3 regions of the Sporomusa sp. 246TCP1 genome follow, and region 2 is predicted to be linked to each of the others. Evidence: riboswitches for the same ligand, from Rfam matches in the RefSeq annotation. Region 2 holds a riboswitch; each other region holds the start of a gene.
What was found. A riboswitch is a leader RNA that binds a small molecule or an ion and turns the genes downstream of it on or off. The one in region 2 is predicted to bind cobalamin.
Positions count from the first base shown of each region.

Region 1 (3,282 bases), 1.9 Mb from region 2:
CTGGCTGGAAAGTGCTGGAGTTGTAATGAGATAAAACATCAGCGATATAGCACGTTGAGAAGACGAATGATAATATTGTATTTATATAGTAGACAAACAGTGAAGAAATTCAAGATAATTAGTGATAGCTATCACTAATTATCTTGAAAAAGCTCGGCGGATGTAATATAATGTAGAACTATAGTAAACAAGGTTAAAAAAATACTATAAAAGTATTTAGACAGGATACTTTTTATAGTATTTGGAAGGCCAACATTTCCTGAGCCTGAAACCATTCGTTGGAGAGTGCCGTTATCAGGCTCACTTTATGCGGGGATTGGAGATGCAAGGCAAGGTATTGTGGCCAAAAAAGAGGGGAGAAATTTACAAAATGAGTAGGTCAAGTGTAAAAATGGTAGCTGTGCTAACAGCAGTACTGCTAATTACCGGTGTTTTAGCCGGCTGTGGCGGTACATCATCTAATGAAATCAAAATTGGTGTATTAAATGAAATGACTGGTGGTAATGCCACCATGGGTACCTCGTCAGCCAATGGTGCCAAAATGGCGATTAAAGAAGCCAATGCCAAAGGTGGTGTACTTGGCAAACAGATTAAAGCGATTGTTGCTGATAACAAAAGTGAGCCCTCAGAGGCTGCCAATGCGATGACTAAACTGGCAACCCAAGATAAAGTTGTTGCTATTACCGGGATGTTTGCCAGCTCAAATGCCATTGCTGCTTCCAGTGTAGCTGAAGCAACCAAAATTCCTTTTCTGGCAGTAGGTGCCACCAACCCCAAGGTAACTGTTGATGAAAAAACCAATAAAGTAAAAGACTATACCTTCCGGGTATGTTTCATTGATCCCTTCCAGGGTACTGTTGGTGCTAACTTTGTACTTAATACCTTACAACTCAAAAAAGCTGTAATCTTAGTTGATAACAGCAGTGATTATAGCAAAGGCTTAGCTGCTTTCTTCAAGGATGCCTTTACAAAAGGCGGCGGTACAGTACTTGCCGAAGAAGCCTATCTGCAAAAAGACCAGGACTTCAAAACCATTTTGACCAAGGTCAAAGCACTCAATGCTGACATTCTGTATGTACCGGGATATTATGAAGAAGTAGGTAAAATTGTTAAACAAGCCCGTGAAATGGGGATTACTGTTCCTATGGTTGGCGGCGACGGCTGGGATTCACCGAAATTAGTAGAAATCGGTACTCCGGCGGCCTTAGATAATACCTATTTCACTAATCATTACTCTGTGGATGACACCAGCGCCGAATCCAAAGCCTTTGTTGAGGCCTACAAAAAAGAGTATGGCCAGGCACCTGACGCCTTGGCAGTACTTGGTTATGATGCTGCTAATGTGTTAATTGATGCCATTAAACGTGCCAACAGCACTGAGCCGGCTAAAATTCGCGAAGCATTAGCTGCGACTAAGGATTTTATGACCGTAACTGGCTCGACCACCTTAAATGCCACCCATGATGCTGTAAAAAATGCCGTCATCATTGAGATGAAAGATGGCAAGCAAATGTTTAAAGCCACTGTAAAACCGTAAACGGTTAATCACATAATAAGCAGTCACTTAGTTAAGTGGCTGCTTATTTTTTATAAGTTTATTGACGGTAGTAAGGCCGTCTGTTATAATGACCATAAAAATACACATATTTTTCGGCTAAGGTGCCCCTTAAGGGGAGAATAGGGAAGTCTGAGTATGGGAAGACTATACATAGGCGCGGGCCCACCACTGTACCAGGGAGATCTTACACGGCCACTCGTCAAGGGGAAGGCGTAAGAGTTAATGAACTGGGAGCCAGGAGACCTGCCTTATACCGCAACCATCCTTCATGGACAAGAAGGCTTTTTTGGGCTTAACCAAAAAAGCCTTTTGTTTTTGAATCAGAGAAATAATGGAGGTTATTATGAGTTTACTGCAAGCAACAGTAGCGAAAATTATGAGGCCGGATACAGTAATTAAAGATCAGGTAAAGACTAGACTGGCAGGTGTGTTACAGTCAGCAGGCAGCCTGGGACGATTGGAAGATATGGTTGAGCAGTATGCGGGGATAACAGGCGAGCTGAATCCGGCACTGCCTAAGCCTTGTATGGTGGTAGCTTCAGCTGACCATGGGGTAGCCAGACGAGTGGTGAGTGCCTATCCGATAGAAACAACAATTCATATGACAGCCAATTATCTTATCTCCCAAGGTGCAAGTGCCAATGCCTTTGCGAACTTCTGCGGTGCTGATATGGTTGTGGTTGATATGGGCGTTGCTGGCGATCTGTCATATGTTCCGGGACTGTGGCATCGCAAGATTGCCTATGGCACACAGGATTTTACCGCAGGCCCGGCGATGACGCGTGAGCAGGCCATCCAAGCAGTGGAAACAGGCATTGATATTGTTAATGACCGGGTGAAACATGGCTATAGTTGTTTTTGCCTGGGGGAAATGGGCATTGGTAATACCACGTCCAGCGCTACCATTGTTGGAGCATTCACCGGTCTCGCTCCGGAGAAAGTTACCGGGCGGGGCACCGGGATATCAGACAGCCGCCTTAAAACCAAGATGGACATTGTCGGTCAGGCTTTAGCTGTGAATAAACCGAATCCTCAGGATGGATTAGATGTTCTAGCCAAAGTGGGTGGATTTGAACTAGGTGCATTAGCCGGCGTAATTCTTGGCTCAGCCGCCAACCGCTGCGCTGTCGTCATTGACGGGCTCAACACGACGGCGGCGGCTTTAATCGCCAATGCCATTCATCCTCTGAGCAAAGAGTATATGTTTGCGTCGCACCTGTCCGGTGAACCGGCTCATATTATTGCGTTGCGTCAGCTTCAGTTAGAAGCTTGCCTGGAGCTGGGAGTCCGGCTAGGGGAGGGTATTGGGGCTTCAATGGTTGTCGATATGCTCTATGTGGCCATTAAGCTGCTAAATAATAGGGGAGGCAAAGCCAATGCTTGAAGAACTAATTGCAGCCATAAAACCACTTGATAGTATAGCGATGGAACGGTGTCAGCGGCGGGTCGATAATCTGACCAAGCCGTTAAATAGTCTGCATTCCTTTGAACACATTGCCTGTAAGCTGGCAGGAATTAGCGGCAATCCACGGCCACGGGCGCTGGAAAAAAGCATCATTATTATGGCCGCTGATAATGGCATAGCAATTGCAACTGACCAACAGCAACTGACAACAGCAGCTCGACTGACCGGCTTTTGTCAGGGGCAGGCGCCCATCCAGGTGTTTGCCGCCCATGTTCAGGCCAGACTAATTATGGTAGATATTGGTGTTGCAGCCGACCTG
Region 1 covers NZ_CM170492.1:3,893,074-3,896,355, reverse strand. The annotation lists gene AC1ECB_RS18390 (ABC transporter substrate-binding protein) at 371-1,537, shown strand; cobalamin riboswitch at 1,641-1,823, shown strand; gene cobT (nicotinate-nucleotide--dimethylbenzimidazole phosphoribosyltransferase) at 1,902-2,942, shown strand; gene AC1ECB_RS18380 (nicotinate-nucleotide--dimethylbenzimidazole phosphoribosyltransferase) at 2,935-3,282, shown strand, end outside.
Region 1: linked by a shared signal. The riboswitch ahead of cobT (nicotinate-nucleotide--dimethylbenzimidazole phosphoribosyltransferase) and the one ahead of AC1ECB_RS10015 (sirohydrochlorin cobaltochelatase) in region 2 are both predicted to bind cobalamin.

Region 2 (3,282 bases):
GACAATACCTGATACTTTCCCGCAGTGAGTAAGAGCAGATCATTGCCAGCCTTAGCCAGTTCATCTGTATTTAGCAATTGCCACTGATTTTGATCCAATAAGTGAACATACAGTGACGTACTTGTTACCAGAGCCGGCTCTTTGTCCACTTGGCGCAGCGATGCTAAAAAATGTTGTTTGTCAACTGTTCCGTATTCTTGTTGATATTGTTGATAAAGGCTGTCCTCAGTTACGCCGAAGCGGTTCATACGTCGCAGCACACTGTGCTGTTTTTGCGGGGATAAACCGCTCTGACGCAGCAAAGCATCCTTGACGGCTTGTTTGACGGTGCGACCAATCAGTTCTCCCAGTTTGGCATGTTTGCCTGCATCCTCCAAATATAGAGGTGATCCTGGGTTAGTGATCACAATCGTCTGATCTGTTCCTGAGCCGGTAGCCAATCCGGTCGAAAACCGGCTGCCGGCTACCAGTTCCTGCAAGGCTGCTGTTTTGGCCTCAGTGCAAGTCACAAGCGCTCTGGCCATAGTGCCAGCGGGAAGATCGGCATCAATAACTAACATAATATTAATAGTCCCGGCTTTATACGATGCCGGCTTTTTGCCAGGAGTAAAATACGATGCCGGATCGCCGACCCGCCCGCCGTTGCCTTCCACACCGCCGGTAGCGATGGCAGTTACGGTAAGCGACTGATAGCTTTCAGACTGTATCACAGCATTCTCCATCGATGCAGCTGTACCCATACTGGTCACTTTGCCGGGATTCAAGCCCAGCTGTCCGGCCACTTGCTGCATATATTGAGGGTAGTTTGCACCGGTTACACCAATGGCGCCTTTCATATCATGATTAAACACTGCCTTAAGATCATGCCGGATGCCACCGTTGATCACTGAAGTGCTCAATACATCCCGCGGAGCATGGAAAGCCACGATCAGACTGGTACCCTGCCGATATACCTTATCCCCGGTCGATAAGGTAGACACAGGTATTTGATCACTACCCAAACAGGGAATAGCGCCACTCCACAAAATAATAACCACCAGCAGCCCTTGTAACCACTTTTTCATTGTTTTCCTCCCTCGTACGATTACTTGCAAAATCAACGATGATTGTCAGTCAGACCGCTCTCCTGCCCCGGGTCAACAATGACTCGCATGACCCTGACTGTGGCAGTGACCCTTGCTGCAGCAATGAACATGTCCATGGTGCGGATGAGCCATGGCGGCTTTGAGATGAGCTATATAGATATCTTGAATAGCTGTATTTTCACCTAAGCCACTAAAATATACCTCAACCGCAAAGCCTGCCGCTACTAGCTGTGATTTAGCTGAATCCTCTTCCTCGCCAGCCATATCATTAGTGGCATGGTCACCGGCTACCAGCATAAATGGCATCAATGTAACCTTCTTTACCTGTTTCTGTTTGAGCTTGCTGATAATTCTGGCTAGTGACGGATATCCTTCCACCGTATAAATATACGTATTTGTAAATCCGGCATCTTCAAGCTTTAATTGAAGCACACCATAGGCGGCATTGGCCGGATGCATCCCGCCATGTCCCATAAGTACAACAGCATGTGCCGAATCCGCTGCCGACAATTGAGCTGCCAGCGCTTTTATGGCAATTTCGTAATCATCAGGATGGTTGTCCTGCCCCATGGCGTAGAGCAGCGGACGGCCTAACCGGATTTTTTCAAAAACCTTCTCATGGGTATAATGACTAACAATTCTTCGAATCTTTTCATATTCAGCCCCTGGCACAATATGCAGCGGCTGAATATATACTTCCTGAACCCCTTCAGCCTGAAGCCGCTCTAAGGCTTGTGTCTCATTAGCAATCTGAATCCCGTCACGTTCGGCCAAAATCCTGATAACAGTTCGCGAAGTAAAAGCCTGCCGCACCTCATATTCAGGAAAAGCGGCACGAATGCGGTTTTCCACGCTCTCGATATTTAGCTTCAAGGACTCTGGATAAGAAGTGCCAAAACTAACAACAATGATAGCTTTTTTTTTCGCAGCTTGTTCTTGCGTCATACATTATCTCCTCATTTCTTGTAATAGTAACTAAATAAACCCCTCTCTGAAATTCAGAAAGGGGGTTTATTTTTAATAGAGTTCGTTTTCTATGGTTATCCCTGCCTTGCTACAGCGGTTCCAAAAAGCTCTCTCCATAATCCCCTCCTCATCGCTCGTGAGTAAATAACGGTGATTGACAGACAGGCAGTTCTCCTGGCTCTGGCTCATAGTTTACCCAACCCTTCCCAAGACACAGTAGTCTCAGTGGCATACCTTGGGTTAACTCCCCATTACAGTGGCGGGACCGCGCCGGTATTTCACCGGTCTTCCCTATTAAGCCCCGTAGGGCACCTGGCTCGGCAATATTTAGTTGTTATTCGTCATATTATCATTAATACTATACCCTCTTGGCAGGTATTGTCAATAACAATTAGTAACAAGCAGAGTGAACATTACATCAAAGAACATGCCGCGCCATAGGCAACTGTGAATTGGGGATAGGATAGAACATTAACATCTCTAAAAATTTCATCTTCAATGGCGGATGCAAGTCCGCCATTATTTGCCGAACCGCCATCAAGATACAAATCGTCCTCAATTTCTTGATTTCCCAGCATACCAGCTATGCGTCTGGCAATCGATTCATGCAATCCCCTAATGATGTTCTCCTTTTTTGTCCCTTTGGCTAAAAGAGATACGATCTCGCTTTCTGCGAAAACCGCACACGTACTGTTGAGGTTGACAGAAGCATCAGCATTGTCAGCTAATGCCGCAAAATCATAGATGGGGGTGTCCAAAATACGCCCAGCCATTTCAAAAAACCTCCCGGTTCCAGCCGCACATTTATCGTTCATTTTAAAATCACTAAGTTTTCCATCTTCAGAAATTCGGATAATCTTTATATCCTGTCCACCAATATTAATCACTGTACGCGCTTTTTTACCGCTTAATAAGTATACTCCCCAAGCATTGGCGGAGACTTCATCAATGACGGTATGTGCCTGCGTTATCAGATTCTTGCCATACCCGGTGACAGACATACCTTCAATATCCTTTTTCTTTATCGCCAGATCAGTCAGGCCATCGTCAATTAATTTGAGGGCCAATGCTTCCTGTCCCGGCGCTGTTGGTACTACTTTTTTCCACAGTAGTTCTCTATCTTTAACAATTACAGTTTTTATGGCGGTGCTGCCAAGATCAAGGCCAATTTTAAATTCCATAGTTATCTCCCCTACTTTAATGTTTGTTTAAAAGCTTCTAGACGGGTCAG
Region 2 covers NZ_CM170492.1:2,029,176-2,032,457, forward strand. The annotation lists gene AC1ECB_RS10010 (adenosylcobinamide amidohydrolase) at 1-1,064, opposite strand, end outside; gene AC1ECB_RS10015 (sirohydrochlorin cobaltochelatase) at 1,137-2,030, opposite strand; cobalamin riboswitch at 2,199-2,382, opposite strand; gene AC1ECB_RS10020 (acyl-CoA dehydratase activase) at 2,465-3,232, opposite strand; gene AC1ECB_RS10025 (2-hydroxyacyl-CoA dehydratase subunit D) at 3,244-3,282, opposite strand, start outside.

Region 3 (3,282 bases), 210 kb from region 2:
ATTTACTCTACTGTTTATTACTCTCAACTTTTAACGGTTGAGAGTTTTAATATTTAAGCCATTTTTCTTTTCTACACTCCTTTTGAACATTGCGCTTTTTTGCGCGGGTCATTTTTGACCCTTTCTTTTTACAATTCTGCTATGATATAAATAAACCAATACGCAAGAGGTAAGTCTACTTATTATTTCAATATGGAGGTGAATTGAGTTCTCTGTAAATTTCCACTAAATATTTGTACTAAATAAGGAGTGAAGAATTTTGAAAAAAACCATTTGGATTATGATGACCTTATTTTTGATGACAGTATGTTTTGGGGTCCTTATTATTGGACAAAAAACCTATGCTGCCGAAGCAACAGCAGGGAAAAAAGCAATTTTAGTTGTAAGCTTTGGCACTACTTTTGCAGATACGCGTAAAATTACAACAGAAGCGGTTGAAGACAAAATTAAAGCTGCATTCCCTGATTATGAAGTTCGCCATGCATTTACCTCTCGTATTATTATTAAACGATTAGCTGATCGTGACGGATTGCACTTTGATACAGAAAAACAGGCACTTGATAAATTGAAAGCCGATGGTTATAAAGAAATTATTATTCAACCGCTGCATATGGAAGCTGGTGATGAATATGCAAAACTTATGCATGTAGTTGATAATTATAAGAAATCCTTTGAAAAAATTTCCGTTGGTCGCCCGGTCCTGTACTACACCGGACAAGAGGGTGAAAAACCGGATGATTATTTGATTGCCATTAAAGCAATGCAAACTCAATTCCCTAAATTAGGAAAAGGTGAAGCAATTGCCCTAATGGGTCATGGCGGCGTAAATCCTTCTAATACAGCCTATGCAGCCCTTCAAATGAAAATTCAGGATGCGGGTTTAAAAAATGTTTTTGTATTCACAGTAGAGGGTTATCCTACCATTGAAAATGTGATTAAGGAATTAAAAGACAATAAAATTAAAAAAGTTACTTTAATGCCAATTATGTTGGTTGCCGGCGATCATGCAAATAACGATATGGCTGGTGACGATAAGGAATCCTTTAAATCACAGTTGATCGCCGCTGGATTCAAAGTAGAAACCTATATTCATGGACTCGGTGAAAATGTTGGCATTCAAGATATCTATGTACAACATGTAAAAGATGCTATTACCGGAGCTTATACCGAAAGAAGCAAAGATCGTCCGGCCATTCCGGTTATTAATTAGACACAAATTTTTTTATGGAAAATTAAATATATCCGAGATAGGTGCCTTAAAGGCTTAATAGGGAAGTCCGTTTAAATGACGGCGCGGTCCCGCCACTGTAACGGGGAGCAAGCTTAAGATATACCACTGGGATGATCGTCCTGGGAAGGTTTAAGCAAGCATTGATCCGAAGTCAGGAGAACTGCCTATCTGACAATCACCGTGTTACCCACGAGGTATGGGGAGGGGATTTAGTAGGCACTTTCAAAGTGTACCTAGCTTAATTCGTTTACTGGTTATTACTCCTGACCTTCCACGGCCAGGAGTTTTAATATTTTAGTCCATTTTCTTTACGCTCCTTAAGAACTTTGCGCCGTTGGCGCGGGTCAATATTGACCCTTTCTTTTTTCAATTCTGCTATGACATAAATAATAGAATTTATGCAAGGAGGCTGCTTATACGACGATAAAAGAAAAAATGCATCCCTTAAAAAATACAGGGGCTGCATTTTTTTATCGCTAAAAAAGGGGGAAAGCATTTGCCCATCAAAAAAGCACTGACCGGTTTAGTAACAGTGCTGTTTGTATTGCTGACAATTACTGGTCAGGCCCAGCATGGCCTGTCTTTTTCCTGTCAATTTCCCTATTATCTCGGGAAAGTCAGGGATTCTGTGACTCCTGGTACGCAAGCAGCAGCGCTTTTTAGTATTGAAAACCGCGATTCAGCCGATAAAGCGATAGTCATAACTATCAGCCTGCCGCCGGGTTTTAAGCCTGCTGGTTCTCAGGAAAATTGGGAGATAAACCAACAAGCAGACCATTATGTTTTAACAAGGCAAGAACTGCTGGCAGGCGGTTACAGCCAGTGGTATGACTTACTGTCCTTTCAAGTGGCATCAGAGCTGCCGCCTGGTAAGTATACAGCTGCTGTTACAGCCGGAGAAATTACGCAGCAGGTGCCGATTAATGTAGAGGTAGGTACCGGTAAAGCTGCCGCTCCTGTAACCATGGCAGGTATTGTTTTACCTTTGGATAAAGACGGCAAAACAGATGACCGTATGGGTCGCAACGTCTTAGTATTACGAGACCGGCAATGGGACTATTACAAAAATCTAGTCGTCGGCAAAGGCGCCTCTAATCAGGAGATTGAAGCCATTCACCCGGTAACGCATTTGGGAGTGGATATTGTAAATCCGTCCGGGGTGCAGAAGCTGGCTGTTGTTACTGTCCGGCTGTTGGATGCAGCCAGTCATCAGCCGGTGAACGGCTTGTTTACTCCTGGCTCAACCAATGAAGATGTAAATGGCGGAGCACTGGACCGGCAAAAAAATTTTTTAGAAGCTTTTACAGCCTTAAATGGTGACTCCTGGCAACGTCTGCAGATACCGGTATATGCAGATGAACGTGATTTGACTGGTGGTACTTATATTCTTCAAGCAGAACTACAAGACGGAATAAAGCCGCCGCTGGTGTGTGAAGTGCCGCTTATTATTGTAAAAAAAGACAACAAGGCGCTGGTAGTGGTCAGTATGGCAACACTAATGGTACTGGCAGGTCTGTTTGTGGCACTTAGACGTTTGCGACAAGTGCTGACGGTGTTAAAAACACGCTGGCTGGTAACCATCGCTTTATTTGGCGCGGCTGCGTTTGCGGTAGTTAATGTTCCGTCAACCTTGCTAAATGATTTTTTTCATATTCTACTGGGGCCGTTCGGTTTTTTGATTACCGGCCTATTTAATGGTGTATTTCTCTATATGATGGTGGTGGCACTGGTTATCTTAATTCCCCGCCCGGGTGTAGTGGCACTTATGACCCTTGTCCGCATGCTCTTAGGTATGCTGGCTTTTGGACAAATTTCACCCATTATTTTGTTGAACTATGGTATGCAGGCGCTCTTGCTGGAGCTTTTGATTTATGGCAGCGGGATGTATGGCTGGCTGCAAAAACGGGAAGATGAAAGCATACCCTGGGGCAAAATCGTGCTTTTGGCTATTAGCTGTGGCGTGGCTGATACTATTTCAACATATGTAGGATTGCAGGCTATGGCATTTTTGTATCGCATGTATTATGCTGCCTGGTATATTGCTTTGGTTT
Region 3 covers NZ_CM170492.1:2,238,569-2,241,850, reverse strand. The annotation lists gene AC1ECB_RS10795 (sirohydrochlorin cobaltochelatase) at 260-1,210, shown strand; cobalamin riboswitch at 1,233-1,413, shown strand; gene AC1ECB_RS10790 (hypothetical protein) at 1,728-3,282, shown strand, end outside.
Region 3: linked by a shared signal. The riboswitch ahead of AC1ECB_RS10790 (hypothetical protein) and the one ahead of AC1ECB_RS10015 (sirohydrochlorin cobaltochelatase) in region 2 are both predicted to bind cobalamin.